2 regions of the Limnohabitans sp. TEGF004 genome follow, and region 1 is predicted to be linked to the other one. Evidence: predicted binding sites of a transcription regulator. Region 1 holds the regulator's gene; the other holds the start of a gene.
What was found. Region 1 encodes FNR, which switches genes on or off when oxygen is low (the NO sensors DNR and NnrR bind a similar motif). Its sites were predicted from a motif close to TTGATNNNNATCAA; they were not measured.
Positions count from the first base shown of each region.

Region 2: the regulator FNR is predicted to act here: its motif matches at 2,016-2,029, upstream of LINBF2_RS06775 (DUF3149 domain-containing protein).

Region 1 covers NZ_AP027056.1:765,151-769,302, forward strand. The annotation lists gene ccoP (cytochrome-c oxidase, cbb3-type subunit III) at 1-293, shown strand, start outside; gene ccoG (cytochrome c oxidase accessory protein CcoG) at 378-1,748, shown strand; gene LINBF2_RS03835 (FixH family protein) at 1,755-2,045, shown strand; gene LINBF2_RS03840 (hypothetical protein) at 2,101-2,409, shown strand; gene fnr (fumarate/nitrate reduction transcriptional regulator Fnr) at 2,406-3,143, opposite strand; gene hemN (oxygen-independent coproporphyrinogen III oxidase) at 3,220-4,152, shown strand, end outside.
Region 2 covers NZ_AP027056.1:1,425,360-1,429,511, reverse strand. The annotation lists gene glp (gephyrin-like molybdotransferase Glp) at 1-138, opposite strand, end outside; gene mobA (molybdenum cofactor guanylyltransferase MobA) at 135-773, opposite strand; gene moaA (GTP 3',8-cyclase MoaA) at 803-1,978, opposite strand; gene LINBF2_RS06775 (DUF3149 domain-containing protein) at 2,088-2,231, shown strand; gene ppa (inorganic diphosphatase) at 2,326-2,853, shown strand; gene LINBF2_RS06765 (GNAT family N-acetyltransferase) at 2,909-4,084, opposite strand; gene LINBF2_RS06760 (NAD+ synthase) at 4,129-4,152, shown strand, end outside.

The DNA of each region.
Region 1 (4,152 bases):
GCTTGTCTGGCAGCCCACATGACTCCGTGCGCGCCGCTTTGGGTAAGTCCAAGTTCGGTGCCTGCGCGGCATGTCACGGTCCAGATGGCAAAGGCATGCAAGCCATGGGTTCTGCTAACTTGACTGACAAGATTTGGTTGCACGGCTGGGGTGAAGACGCCATCACTGCGATGATCAACAACGGCAAGGTCAACCAAATGCCTGCGCAAGAAGGCCGTTTGACTGAATCACAAATTCACGTGTTGACTGCCTATGTTTGGGGCTTCTCTAACAAACCTGCTGCTGCGAAGTAAAACGCTTTGAACTCTGCTGACGACTCCAAGCAGCGCAAGACCATCCCCATCGTTCCAGAGCCTTCGGGCTCTGCGGACGAGGCGATGGTCTCGCTTTATGCTGCATCCAAAAAAATCTACCCTCGCTCTGTGGAGGGCATCTTTGCTTATTGGCGCTGGATTTTGGTGGTCCTGACGCAGCTGGTGTTTTACGGCCTGCCCTGGTTCGAGTGGGGCACACGTCAAGCGGTGTTGTTCGATTTGGCATCGCGTCGTTTTTATATTTTTGGTTTGGTCTTGTACCCGCAGGACTTCATCTACCTCACCGGCCTGTTGGTGATTTCAGCTTTGGCGCTTTTTTTATTCACGGCGGTGGCTGGGCGTTTGTGGTGTGGCTATGCCTGCCCGCAAACTGTTTACAGCGAAATTTTCTTGTGGATTGAGCGCAAGGTCGAAGGCGATCGTTCAGCCCGCATACGCTTGGATGACGCAGACTTCTCTTTGGAGAAGTTGGTGAAGAAATGGTACAAGCACATCATCTGGATCTTCTTATCGGTCTGGACTGGCTTTACCTTTGTGGGTTACTTCACCCCCATCCGTGAATTGGCGATGGAGTTCTTCCTGACCCAAATGAGTTCGTGGGAACTTTTCTGGGTGTTCTTTTACGCTTTTGCCACGTATGGCAACGCAGGCTTCATGCGCGAGCAAGTGTGTAAATACATGTGTCCGTATGCACGCTTTCAAAGCGCCATGTTTGACAACGACACACTCATCGTCACGTATGACACAGAGCGTGGTGAGCCACGTGGCCCGCGCGCCAAGAAAGCTGAAGCAGGGGCTTTGAACTTGGGGGCCTGCGTCGACTGCACTTTGTGCGTGCAAGTGTGTCCCACCGGCATTGATATCCGCGATGGTTTGCAATACGAATGTATTGGCTGCGGTGCTTGCGCTGACGTGTGCGACACCGTGATGGACAAGATGGGCTATGCCCGTGGCTTGGTGCGCTACTCCACGCAAAATGCGATGGACAACAAGTGGACGCCTGCCCAAATCTGGCAACGCCTGATGCGCCCGCGCATTCAGATCTACACCATGATCTTGTTGGCTGTGACAGTGGGCTTGTTTGTGTCGTTGAGCTTGCGTACACCGTTCAAGGTTGACGTGGTGCGTGACCGCTCGACTTTGTCGCGCATCACGGAATACGGCACACTTGAAAACGTGTACCGTCTGCAAATCATGAACGCAGCGGAGAGCATTCAGACTTACCGCTTGTCAGTCAAAGGTTTGCCAGGTTTGAAAATCACGACCGATACCGAAGTCATGGTGGACCCCGCCCAAGCCCGTTGGATTGTGTTGCGTGCCGATGTGCCTTATGGTTCTGTCGAGGGTGGTTCACACAAAATCATGTTTGAAGTTCAGGCCTTGGGTACCGATGAGTTTGTGGTCGAAAAATCTGTGTTCATCGTTCCTAGGTAATGCATCATGAAACAAGAAACAACTGATACCAAAGCATGGTGGCAATATGGTCACGTTTGGCTCATCATCGCGGGCCCTGCTGCGGTCATTGTGGCGGGATTCATCACGTTGGCGATTGCCATTCGCGTGCCAGACCCCGTGGTGGCCGACGACTATTACCGCCGAGGCTTAGACATCAACAAAACCTTGGCGGCAGAAAAAGACATGCAGCTGGCACCCGCCATGCAGGCGCGTAACCATGTGGTGACGCCCAAAGCTGAGTCAGCCAAGCAAGAGACCCCCGCGAAAACCCCATGACTTGGCGCTGTCATTCGAGCCTAGACTGAACTCATTCCTGTTTAGGAGAATCAGAATGTTGGCTCAGCGAATGATGTGGATTGCATGGCCTGCTTTTTTAGTAGCAGGTGTTTTGGAAATGCTGGTGTTTGCGTTTGTAGACCCGCAAGATATGCAATGGTTTGGCCAGCCTATTGAGCTTTCGCGACAAGGTGTGTATACCTTGTCGTTTTTTGTTTTCTGGATGGTCACAGCAGCCTCCAGCGCATTGACCACCTTGCTGTCAGTGTCGCCGTTTGAGATGAACCGTTGCCCAATGGTGCCAACAGAACGACCAGATGGCTGCCCCAAGCAAGAGGTGTGTTGCGACCCTGTCGCTGTTTAAATTGGCTGGCAGCTTTGTGCGTTCACGATGAGCTTGAGCGCATCGGCGTTCAAAATGCGCACATGGCGTTGTTTGACTTCCACGACACCGTCTTCTACAAACTTTGAAAACGTGCGGCTCACCGTTTCGAGCTTGAGCCCAAGGTAGCTGCCAATCTCTTCGCGCGTCATGCGCAAAATTAGTTCAGACTGAGAGAACCCTCTGGCGTGCAGGCGCTGCACCAAGTTCAGCAAGAACGCTGCGAGACGCTCTTCGGCACGCATGCTGCCCAGCAGCAACATCACACCGTTTTCACGCACGATTTCTCGACTCATGATTTTGTGGACATGTCGCTGCAAGGATGTGATTTCACGAGACAGCTCTTCAATGCGATCAAACGGCATCACGCACACTTCGGCGTCTTCCAGTGCCACGGCATCGCAGGTGTGGTGGTCGCTCACGATGCCATCCAAACCGATGATTTCACCGGCCATTTGAAAACCTGTCACTTGGTCGCGGCCATCTTCAGCGGAGATGCGTGTTTTGAAGAAGCCCGTGCGAATGGCGTACAGCGCGTTGAACTTGTCACCCTGTCTGAACAGGTTGTCACCACGTGCCACTTTGCGGCGTGTGGCCACCACTTCGTCCACACGCTCCATCTCGCTCTCGTTCAAGCCTAAAGGCATGCAGAGCTCGCGCAAATTGCAGTTAGAACAGGCGACTTTGATACTGGTGGAATTCATAGGGTCTGACAGTCGTTTGTGTTGATGCAGGTCAACTTTTTGCTGTGCCTGCACGCCTATTATGGAGCGCAAATTTAGGTGTGAACTTATGCATTCTCTTGTCCTCAATCCAGAACTTTTGCAGCGCTATGACGTGGCGGGGCCCCGTTACACCTCGTATCCCACGGCAGACCGATTTGTCGAGGCGTTTGGTGAAGCTGACTATTTGCAAGCGTTAGAGCAACGCCGCGATGGTGTGGGTGCCAAAGCCTACCCCTTGTCGCTGTATGTGCACATCCCGTTTTGCGAGTCACTGTGCTACTACTGCGCCTGTAACAAGATCATCACCAAACACCACGAGCGTGGCGCGGAGTATTTGCGCTACCTTGAGCGTGAGGTGGACCTGAACATCGTGCATTTGGGCCAAGGCCAAGTGGTGTCGCAGCTTCACCTCGGTGGCGGCAGCCCTACGTTTTTGAGCGATGCAGAGTTGGCGCAACTCATGGCCATGCTGCGCCGCAATTTTCAGTTTGCGCCCGGCGGTGAATACTCGGTCGAGATTGACCCACGCACGGTCACGCGCGAACGCTTGGCCCACTTAGCGGAGCTGGGCTTTAACCGCCTGAGCTTTGGCGTGCAAGACTTTGAGCCTGCCGTGCAAAAAGCGGTGCACCGCATTCAGCCTGCAGAGCAAGTGTTTGACTTGGTGGCTGCATCGCGTGAGCTTGGCTTTGAATCGGTCAACGTCGATTTGATTTACGGCTTGCCCATGCAAACGCCAGAAACCTTTGAGCGCACGCTAGAGCAAGTCACCCAGTTGCGTCCAGATCGCATTGCGCTGTATGCCTATGCTCACTTGCCCGAGCGTTTCAAGCCACAGCGCCGCATCCACACGCAAGACTTGCCGCCTGCGGCGTCTAAGCTTGTCATGTTGTCGAGCGCCATGCGTGTGTTGGTGGAGGCGAGTTATGTGTATGTGGGGATGGACCACTTTGCCTTACCCAACGATGCACTGGCTGTGGCCAAGCGCCAAGGCCGCTTG
Region 2 (4,152 bases), 660 kb from region 1:
AAACAAATACACGTCTTGAGACTCGTCTGCTGACACGGGCTGTACGAGTTCATGCAAGAACGCGTTGACTTGGTTCACGCTCAAGGCTTGTGGGTCGTAGCCTTGCAGGGCGGCGGCGATGTCGTCGATGCTTTTCATGGCGCGGCGTTTTCGAGGGCTTGCAGTTCGTTCAAGGTGTTGACGTTGGCAAACGCCAGCGGGTCGTCACCCGGGGCGTCAAAGGCTACGACCACGGTGTTGTGCTGTGCGGTCCACGCATCAATCTTGCGGCCACCGGTGTGGGTGAACTTGACCAAGCTTTCGGAGAGCTCAATCTTCATCAAGCAAAACACAGGTTGCGTGCGAATTTGGGTTTGGCCTTGGTCATCGGTCTCGGGTGCTGCGGCCATGGCGATGTCGGCGTTTTCGCGCACCATGGCTGCGGCCAAGCGCTCGGCCAGGTCGAGTGGCAGGCGAGGGGTGTCGCAGGGCACGGTCAGCACATAGGGCGTTTCGGCGCGCTCTAGCCCCACCAGAAAGCCAGACAACGGGCCAGCAAAGTCTGCGGAGGCATCGGGCCAGACAGAGGACCCAAATGACTCGTAGGCCGAGAGGTTGCGGTTGGCGTTGACCATCACGCTTTCGACTTGAGGGCCTAAGCGCATGAGGGTGTGCAAGGCCAAGGGAATGCCGTTGAAGTTTTGCAAGCCTTTGTCCACGCCGCCCATGCGACTGCCTCGGCCTCCTGCCAAGATGAGGCCGGTGATGTCTTGGGGAGCGATGGTGTGTGTCATGTGGGGTGGGGGAATTGGATAGGTTGGGCTTAGCCGCCGATGTAGCTCATCTCTACGCGGCGTGCCGTCGATGAACCGTTGGAGGCGCTGTCCGCAGGCATGGAGGCCCGCAGCTCGGAATAGCGGTCGTCACGCTTGTGCCAAATGTGGCCGATGGCCGAGGCAAGATCTGCATCTGTGGCGTCTGCTCCGCGCATGAGGCTGCGCAAGTCGTAGCCCTGCGTGGCAAACAAGCACAGGTAGAGCTTGCCTTCGGTGGAGAGTCGGGCGCGGTTGCAGTCGCGGCAAAACGCTTGGGTGACGCTGCTGATCACACCCACTTCGCCCAAGCTTGGGTCAAATACCCCTGCGGCATTGGCATAGCCCCAACGTTGTGCGGTTTCACCGGAAGCGCTGGCCTCTAAAGGCACGAGTGGGAATTCTTGTTGGATGTGTTGAATGACATCGGCAGAGGGCAGCACATCGTCCATGCACCAGCCATTGGTCGCACCCACATCCATGTATTCGATGAAGCGCAGCGTGATGCCGCTGCCTCGGAAGTGGCGGGCCATCGGCAAGATTTGGTCGACGTTGGTGCGGCGCTTGACCACCATGTTGACTTTGAGCCCGGTCAACTGGCCGTTGGCGTCTAGCCCCAAGCCCGCGTCTTTGGCCGCAGCAATGCCGTCGAGCACATCGGACACGGGAAAGTCCACATCGTTCATGGCACGGAACACAGCATCGTCCAAGCCGTCAAGGCTGACCGTCACGCGGTTCAAGCCTGCGTCTTTGAGTGACTTCGCTTTGCGGGCCAAGAGCGAGCCGTTGGTGGTGAGGGTGAGGTCTAGCGGCGTGCCATCCGGCGTGGGGATATTGGCCAACTGGTCCACCAAGATTTCAAGGTTCTTGCGCAGCAGAGGTTCACCACCAGTGAGGCGAATTTTGCGCACGCCATGAGCTACGAATACTTTGGCAAGGCGGGTGATTTCTTCAAAGTTCAGCAAGTCGCTGTGGGGCAGGTAGGCGTAGTCTTTGTTGAACACCTCTTTGGGCATGCAGTAGTTGCAGCGAAAGTTGCAGCGGTCGGTCACGCTGATGCGCAAGTCGTGCAGGGGGCGGCCCAAGCTGTCACTGAGCAAACCGTCGGTTGCAATGGGTTGCAGGGGGACAGTGGCCGCTAAGGCGAGGAGCCGTTGATCGACCAAGGGGATAACGCGTTCAGACATAGCCTTGATTTTGCCTGAGCCACGAATCCCCTAAGCCTTGATGTAGATCAGTGTGACAAGCGCTGAGACGGTGCAAAGTAGGGGTATTGCAATTGATAGGAGTAACCCCATGAAAGCTTGGATTGACCTTTTTTCGACCGACTACGGCCTGATGAGCGTGGCTGTGATTGTTTTTATCTTGGCCATGGCTGTGTACTTTTTGCGCGTTTTCCTAGGGTTGATGGACGAAACGGGCAAAAGCACCCACGAATAAAGGTTTCGTAGGCAACTCAGAGACGCAAGCCCCGTGAAAGTAAAATCGGGGTTAATCCTCTGAGTTTCTTTTTTAACTTTTATAACAAGACACCATGTCCCTGAATAAAGTCACCCCCGGTAGCAAAGTTCCTGAAGCCTTCAACGTGATCATCGAAATTCCGATGAACTCGGATCCTGTGAAGTATGAAGTCGACAAAGAGTCTGGCGCTCTGTTTGTGGATCGCTTCATGGGTACGGCCATGCATTACCCCACCAACTACGGCTACGTGCCACAAACCATCGCGGGTGACGGCGACCCTGTGGACGTGTTGGTGATGACACCTTTCCCATTGCCACCTGGCGTGGTGGTGCCTTGCCGTGCGTTGGGCATCTTGTTAATGGAAGACGAAGGCGGCGTGGACGGCAAAGTGTTGGCTGTGCCCACTGAAAAAATCTTGGCCCGTTACAGCAACATCAAGTCATTGGCTGACATCCATGAGTTGCAGTTGCAACAAATTGCCCACTTCTTTGAACACTACAAAGACCTCGAAAAAGGTAAGTGGGTCAAGGTTAAGGGCTGGGAAGGCATTGAGTCTGCCCACAAAGAAATCTTGGACGGTATGGCCAATTACAAGAAGTAATTTTTGGTTGTGTCCATCTAAAGCCCGCTTATGCGGGCTTTTTTATGTCCGTTCTTTATTGAGGCTCATGACGTTTGAAGGGGCTGCGCTCGGCCAAGTGGTCGAGGTAGTTGTCGACCCCAGCCGTCTCGCGTTCAAGAAAACGTTCCACCGCATCGGCAAACGCAGGGTGCGCGAGCCAATGCGCGCTGTAGGTAGGCACGGGCATGAGGGCGCGGGCCATTTTGTGTTCGCCTTGGGCGCCGCCTTCAAAGCGTTGCACGCCATTTGTGATGCACCAGTTGAGTGGTTGGTAGTAGCAGGCTTCAAAGTGCAGGCAGTCCACGCGTTCTAGTGCGCCCCAGTAGCGGCCGTAGGCGACAGCGGTTGGCTTGCCTAGGTCTTGCACTGCGACCAGGCTGCTGGCGATGGGGTGGCCATCGCGCTCTGCTACAAACAGCACCCAGTTGTGAGGCATGTCGTGTTGCATGTGCTCAAAGAAAGCACGGCTCAGGTAGGGCGCATTGCCGTGTTCGAGGTAGGTGCGTTCGTAGCACTGGTAAAAAAAGCCCCAGTCTTCGCTGCCGATAGCCGCGCCCACCGAGGTGCGAAACGTCACGCCAGTATCAGCAACGCGGCGGCGTTCTTGTTTGATCTTTTTGCGTTTCTCTTGGGACAGGCTCGCTAAGAAGGCATCGAGGCTTTCAAAGCGTTGGCCTTGTAGATCGACGTTGTGCCAATGGAATTGCACGGTTTGGCGTTGCATCAAGCCAAGGGCGTCACAGGCATTGCGGTCGTCGGGGCTGGTGAAGAGGAGGTGCAATGAAGATAGCTCGTGCTGTTGGGCTACATCCAGCATGGCTTTGAGCAAGGCTTGACGAGCTTTGTCATCGGTTGCCAGCAAGCGTGAGCCCGGCACAGGCGTGAAGGGCACAGCACAGGTGGCTTTGGGGAAGTAGCTCAGGCCATGGTCGGCATAGGCGTTGGCCCATGCCCAATCAAACACGTATTCGCCGTAAGAGTGACCTTTGATGTAGAGCGCGCCTGCGGCAGCCAAGGCCTCGCCCAGCCAAAGCGTGACAAATTGCGGCGTCCAGCCGGTGTCTGGTGTGGCACTGCCGCTGGTGTGCAAGGCCGCGAGGTAGGCGTGCCGCATGAAGGGCGAGGGCGCGTCTTGTTGTGCCAGTAAAGCATCCCACGCTTGAGCGGGGATATCTAGCGGGTTTTCGTGGACGCGAATGACATAATCCATTTTGTTTTTAGACCTGTTTTACTTTGGACGATGTGCCTGCTGCCATGACTCTCAAAATTTGTGTTGCT